2 regions of the Tatumella terrea genome follow, and region 2 is predicted to be linked to the other one. Evidence: predicted binding sites of a transcription regulator. Region 2 holds the regulator's gene; the other holds the start of a gene.
What was found. The regulator PhoB, encoded in region 2, activates phosphate uptake and scavenging genes when phosphate is short. The targets are predictions, from matches to a motif close to CTGTCATAAAACTGNCNNAT.
Positions count from the first base shown of each region.

Region 1: the regulator PhoB is predicted to act here: its motif matches at 1,801-1,820, upstream of opgB (phosphatidylglycerol--membrane-oligosaccharide glycerophosphotransferase).

Region 1 is NZ_BAAAFX010000002.1:274,235-277,660, reverse strand. It holds gene ABD035_RS01310 (MFS transporter) at 17-1,387, opposite strand; gene opgB (phosphatidylglycerol--membrane-oligosaccharide glycerophosphotransferase) at 2,029-3,426, shown strand, end outside.
Region 2 is NZ_BAAAFX010000013.1:415,120-418,545, reverse strand. It holds gene phoR (phosphate regulon sensor histidine kinase PhoR) at 1-1,244, opposite strand, end outside; gene phoB (phosphate response regulator transcription factor PhoB) at 1,259-1,948, opposite strand; gene sbcD (exonuclease subunit SbcD) at 2,142-3,374, shown strand; gene ABD035_RS10050 (SbcC/MukB-like Walker B domain-containing protein) at 3,371-3,426, shown strand, end outside.

The sequences.
Region 1 (3,426 bases), on a different contig from region 2:
GCCCCGGGCCAGTCCTCTAAATTGCGTCATCCGGTAAATTCAGGTCCCGGCCCCGGGTTTCCGGGGCAATAAAGGTCGTCACAAAACCGATACCCGCCATCAGCGTAAAATAGACCGCTATCGCCCACCAGTGCCCGAAACAGGATAACAGTGCTGCGGCCACCAGCGGGGCTGTTCCGCCGGAAATAATGGACCCCAGTTCTTTGGCCACGGCCATTTTGCTATAGCGATGTGTAACACCAAATAACTCCACCCCCCATGCGGCCTGGACCCCGTAAATGCCCAGGGAAGCCAGAGCCATTCCGACAACAATGGTCGAAATCACAATCCAGGGCTGATGACTGTCCAGCAACGTGAACGCTGGCCAGGCGTAGATCATTAGTAACAGACAAAAGAGACGATAGAGTTTACGGCGACCATAACGGTCAGACAGCCAGCCGGCCAGAGGGATCACCAAAAAGCCCAGTACAGAGGCGATAAAAACGGCGGTCGTCGGCACGGATTTATCCATCATCAGTACTCTGGCGACATAACCGACCATAAATCCCTGCGCCAGATACGAAGGACCATTTTCACCAATTCTCAGACCCATCATGACCCAGAAGGCTTTACCGGGGCCGCGAGGCTTCCTGTCGCTCAGTGAGGCCGTGTGCAGGGTTTGCTGGCGTTCTGCCATCAGCGTTTTCCGGCGTTGCTCAAAGACCGGGGTTTCCCGGACCGAACGCCGCATCCACAGTGCCCCAAGCGCAATCAGGAAACTGCACAAAAACGGGATCCGCCATCCCCAACTGATCAGGCTTTGATGGTCGAGCTGAACCACCAGTAACCAGACGACAGAAGCTATCAGGGTGCCACTGTTAGACCCCAGGGCAATCACCGAAGAGACCAGTCCGCGCCTTGCCGGTGGGGCGTATTCTCCCAGCATAACCGTTCCCCCGGACAGCTCAGCCCCGGCCCCCAACCCCTGGGTGAAACGCAATATCACCAGGCAGGCCGGTGCCCAGAGACCGATAGTCCGGTAATCCGGAATAAGCCCTATCAGCATGGTAGACAGCCCCATCAGCAGGATAGTGATCACCATGACCGATTTACGCCCGTGACGATCCCCGAGCCAGCCAAAGAACAGTGCCCCGATGGGCCTGGCAATAAAACCCACCGACCAGGTGGCAAAACTGGACAGCAGCGCCATGGCAGGGGTGACCTCAGGGAAAAAGACATCCCCGAAGATAATACCGGCAGCTAAGCCGTAGAGTGCGAAGTCAGCATATTCCATCGCGGTGCCGAGCCAGCAGGAAAACGTTGCGCGCCGGAAATCACGGCGGGCTTCTCTCTCTTCTGCCAGGATCAGCAAGGGATGACGGGTCTGATGCCCGGGAGGATGTGTCATAACTCAGTACTCCCTGTCGGTCGGTTCAGAAAGTGGCTTTCTGCAGTACTGAGTGAAAAACGCCCACAGTACGCAATGGCTCTCCGGCATACGGAGATCAGAAGAAATTCCCTGGTGTCGGAATATTCGCTTGTCATTTGTGCCAGTCTTAGATGACTAATCATTTAAATGTTACAAGAGCAACTGAATGACCGGATTGCACCGATTTTTCGTGGGCGTTTTTCGGCAGGAATTTTATCTACGCGCGTAGATAAATCAAGAAAAAGCGCACAGAAAATCCATTGTGTTTTATAATCCTCAGATGTTTTCCTGTTTCAAATGAATTAATCATTCGGTTATTGAGAGTAAAATCACATTGTTAGTGCAGAAAGACGGTAATTAGCCCCTGCACTGCAGAGAAAATTAGCGTAAAGATATGTCAGTAATATGACACCCTTCCTGCATAGTCACGAACGAAAAAGGGTTTTTTATCTCAGCTTCGCGACCTGGTTCAAAAAAAATATTTTAAATAGAGAGAAAAACATTGTCCTAACCCCCGGAAAATAGCACATTGCCCGGCATAAAAATCTGACACGGCCACTGGGCACCTTCCGGTCATTGGCCCCCGGCCCCTGGCCGCCACCTACGCTTTACAGGAGAGCATTTTGGTTTCAGAGCTTATTTCATCAGGACTTTTTGCGGCCTCGGTCATTATTTACGCCCGTAAAGCCGGCCGTCACCGGCTCTGGTTTGTTATTATTACTCTGCTGCTGATGAGCTTTCTGCTGCTGAATGCGACATTATTTGCCAGTAATTACTTTACCGGCAACGGAATAACCGAAGCCGTTATTTATACTCTGACAAATAACCTGACCGGAGCCGGTACCGGACGCTATCTATTACCCGCCGCTGCGTTACTCCTCGCTATCGTACTCATTTTTCTGGTACTGACCCGTATTCTGCGGAATAAAAATCATCAGCACCATTTCGGCTGGAGTATTTTTGCCTGTCTGCTGGCCGGTCTTTCCATTAATACCAGTCCGGCCTATCAGCAGATAAAGACCCTGATTGCCTCGCACTCTTTCCAGGAAGGGTCTGATTTTGATGACTATTATAAAGTCCCTGACAGCACGATTAAAAAACCTCACCTGAATCTGGTCTATATCTATGCAGAAAGTCTGGAAAGAACGTATTTCAACCAGCAGGCCTTCCCGGATCTTGCCCCGGAACTGATCCGGCAAATGCAGTCAGGCATCGATTTCACATCCACCGCACAGTTACCCGGCACCGACTATACCATCGCCGGCATGGTCGCTTCGCAGTGCGGGATCCCTCTGTTTGCCCCGTTTGAAGGGAATGCATCGTCTTCGCTTTCCAGTTTTTATCCGCAAAATATCTGCCTCGGCGATATTCTGAAAAATTCCGGTTACCAGAACTGGTTTATTCAGGGCGCCGATTTACGCTTTGGCGGAAAAGATGTCTTCCTGCGCTCTCATGGATTTGAAACGCAGCATATGGAAGGCTCGGAAGAGCTGAAAACGCAGGTCGCGGACCCCGGCTACCGGAATAACTGGGGGTTTTATGACGATACCGTGCTGGATAAAGTTTTCGATAAATACCAGCAACTGTCGGCGCAGAATCAACGCTTTGCTCTGTTTGCGCTGACTGTCGATACCCATCATCCGGATGGTTTTATTTCTGCGTCCTGTCAGCGGAAAACCTATCCTTACGAGGGGAAAAATAATCTCTCCTTCAGTGCGGTGGCTTGTTCTCAGGAACATATCGCGCGACTGATCGCACGGATAAAGCAATCCCCCGGCTTTAAAAACACGGTCATTGTTGTCGGGTCAGATCACCTGGCGATGAATAATACGGCCTACCGTTACCTGACCCGCTATCCTCGTCACGATACGTTCTTTGTGATCCGCGGCGATAAGCCTGATGCCGTTACCCAGAACAACAAACGTAATACGATGGATAATGGTGCCACCGTACTGGATATCCTGGGCGGCGATAATTTTATCGGTCTGGGACGCAGTACGCTTTCCGGAACTTCTCTG
Region 2 (3,426 bases):
GTGGCTTTTCCGGGGATGCTGGTGACCGACAGCCGGCTGCCGTGATGCCCCAGCGCATGCTTGACTATCGCCAGGCCCAGGCCGCTGCCGCCGGTTTGCCGGGAGCGGGCCTTATCCACCCGGTAAAAGCGTTCGGTCAGATGAGGAATATGCTCGGCGGCAATCCCCGGACCGTTATCGGTCACTGAGAAGAGAGCCCCCTGTGCGTCCCGCTGCCAGGCGATATCAATACGTGTATTTTCAGGCGTGTGGCTGAGCGCATTGTAAACCAGGTTAGAGATCGCACTGCGCAACTGTTCATCATTGCCGGATACCCGCAGATCGCTGTCCACCGAGAAACTGACCACCTGTCCCGGATGCTTCAGACTGTCAGCTTCCTGTTGCAGCATCGACAGCATCCCCGGAACATCGACAATCTCCCGGGTATTCATGGCCGGGGCGGCTTCTATCCGGGTCAGGGTCATAAGCTGTCGGATAAGCCCTTCCATTCGCCGTGACTGTTCCTGCATGGTGCCTACCGCTTTCATCCGCAACGGCGCATTCATCTGGTCGTCTTCCATCATCTCCAGATACCCCTGGATAACCGTCAACGGGGTACGTAATTCATGGCTGACATTGGCAAAAAAGTGGCTGCGCATATTTTCCAGCTGACGCATCTGTGTCATATCCCGCGCGCTGATCATCCATTGGCCTTCGGTATAAGGTACAATTCTGAACTCCATATGATGACCATTATTCAGTAATTGCGTCAGTGGTTTATCGAAATCGGCGGTCTGTAAATAGCGGCTGAATTCGGGGTAACGCAGTAAATTCAGGATATTTTGCCCGTTATCCTCCGGCCAGCGCAGTCCCAGATATTGCTGAGCCAGACCGTTGCACCAGAAGATATTCCCCTCTTCGGTAGTCAGCACTAACGCATCCGGCAGCGACTCGGCCCCACTGCGGAAACGTTTGATCAGGCTTCTCAGTTCACGACGCCGATGCCGGTTGCGCGCCTGCATAAGGTACAGACCGTGAAATAACGGTTCCCAGCTCCCCTTGCCGGTCGGCGGGGTCATACTTTTATCCACCCATAACCAGTGGGACAGCCGCATCAGTTGGAAAAAATGCCAGAACAGTAATAAAGCAACCGCCAGAAACAGACACAAGCCCGGATGACCACTCACCAGCCCGGCAATCCCCCCGGCGAGGCAGACCAGCAGAAATTCTGACAGCAAGGTACGCCACGAAAGTTTGTCCAGCAAAAGTCACACTCCTATCAGAAACGGGCAGAAAACCGGTAACCGGTGCCCCGGACAGTCTGAACCATACGTTCATAACCACTGACTTCAAGCGCTTTACGTAAACGGCGGATATGCACATCCACTGTTCTGTCTTCCACGTAGACGTTGGTTCCCCAGACATGATTCAGTAATTGCTCGCGACTGTAAACACGCTCAGGATGGGTCATAAAGAAATGCAGGAGTTTATATTCGGTTGGCCCCATATCCAGCGGGGTTTCGCCGGCCATCACCCGGTGGGAGGTCGGGTCTAAGGTCAGGCCCTGAATATCGATGAGTTCATCATCGGCCATCGGTGAGATACGACGGATCACGGCCTTGATCCTGGCAATCAGTTCCCGGGGAGAAAAGGGCTTGGTAATATAGTCATCAGCTCCCGCATCCAGACCGCGCACCCGATCTTCTTCTTCCCCACGCGCTGTCAGCATCACGACCGGGATATCCCGGGTCATCGCTTCTTTTTTCATATATTTGATCAGCTGAACACCCGTGCCTCCCGGCAGCATCCAGTCAAGCAGGATCAGATCGGGCCAGGGTTCAATCAGATGCTTCACCGCGCTGTCATAATCTTCAGCCTCGATGGGATGGTAACCATTCTGCTCCAGCACAAAACATAACATTTCACGGATTGGAGCTTCATCTTCCACGACAAGAATGCGTTTAGCCATTGTTTCTCCAGAGGATATTTCCGGATTCTTCCGGTATACGCGGCACATTATGAGACAGTTTTATGACAGATTTATGAAGGAATGTCAGGGATATCTTTACTGACGACCCCGCCTGACACCCGCAGAAAGATACTTTTTTATCCCTGCACCGTCTGCAGGTATACTGCGGGCAGCAGGCACTCTCGGGAGCATTATGAAAATTATCCATACCTCGGACTGGCACCTGGGCCAGTTTTTTTATTCCCGGAGCCGGGCGAAGGAACATCAGGCTTTCCTTGACTGGCTTCTCTCGCAGATCACTCTGCATCAGGTTAATGCCCTGATAGTAGCCGGAGATATTTTTGATACCGGATCCCCGCCCAGTTATGCCAGGGAGATGTATAACCAGTTTATTGTTGAGCTGCAAAAAACCGGATGCCAGTTGGTGATCCTGGCCGGTAATCATGATTCAGTGGCGGTGCTGAACGAGTCACGGGCACTGCTGGCCTGTCTGAATACACGGGTGATCGCCAGCGCCAGCCCTGACGTCGATGATCAACTGGTGGTTCTGAACGATGCTCAGGATCGCCCTGCCGCCATTGTCTGTGCGATCCCGTATTTACGTCCGCGTGATATCCAGCTCAGTCAGGCCGGTCTGGACAGTCAGCAAAAACAGCAAAATCTGCTGCAGGCGATTGCCGGCCATTACCGGCACTGTTATCAGGCCGCCCTGCGGCTGCGCGAAACCCTGGGGTCTCCGGCGCTGCCGATCATCGCGACCGGGCACCTGACGGCCCTGGGGGTCAGTAAAAGCGATTCGGTGCGTGATATTTATATCGGTACCCTGGATGCTTTCCCGGCTTCCGCCTTTCCGCCCGCGGATTATATCGCTTTAGGCCATATCCACCGTCCGCAACAGGTCGGCGGTCAGCCCCATATCCGTTACAGCGGCTCACCCATCGCACTCAGTTTTGATGAGTCCGCCACGGAGAAGAGCGTATGTCTGGTGGAGTTCAGCCCGCAATCCGCCCCGGTCATCACCCCGTTACCCGTGCCCTGCGTTCAGCCACTGAAAACGCTGAAAGGGTCACTGGCAGACATCGAACAGCAACTGGCGTCACTGACGCCGCTGGCAGACGGCACCCCGGTCTGGCTGGATATCGAAGTCACGCAGCAGGAGTACCTCAGTGACCTGCAGCAACGGATAGAAACACTGACGGAAGGCCGCCCGGCGGAAGTCCTGCTGTTACGACGCAGCCGGACGGGCGCGGCCCGCGGTATCGACTGCGAAAATAATGAAACCCTGAGCGAGCTGACCGCTGAAGAGGTGTTTCTGCGTCGTCTGAGTCGTGAAGAAGCGTTACCGGAAGAAGAACAGCAGCGACTCCTGACGCTGTTTCTTCAGACCCTGGAACAGGTCCGGGATACCGGCACGGAGAGTGAATGAAAATACTGACATTGCGGTTTAAAAACCTGAATGCCCTGCGTGGGGAATGGTT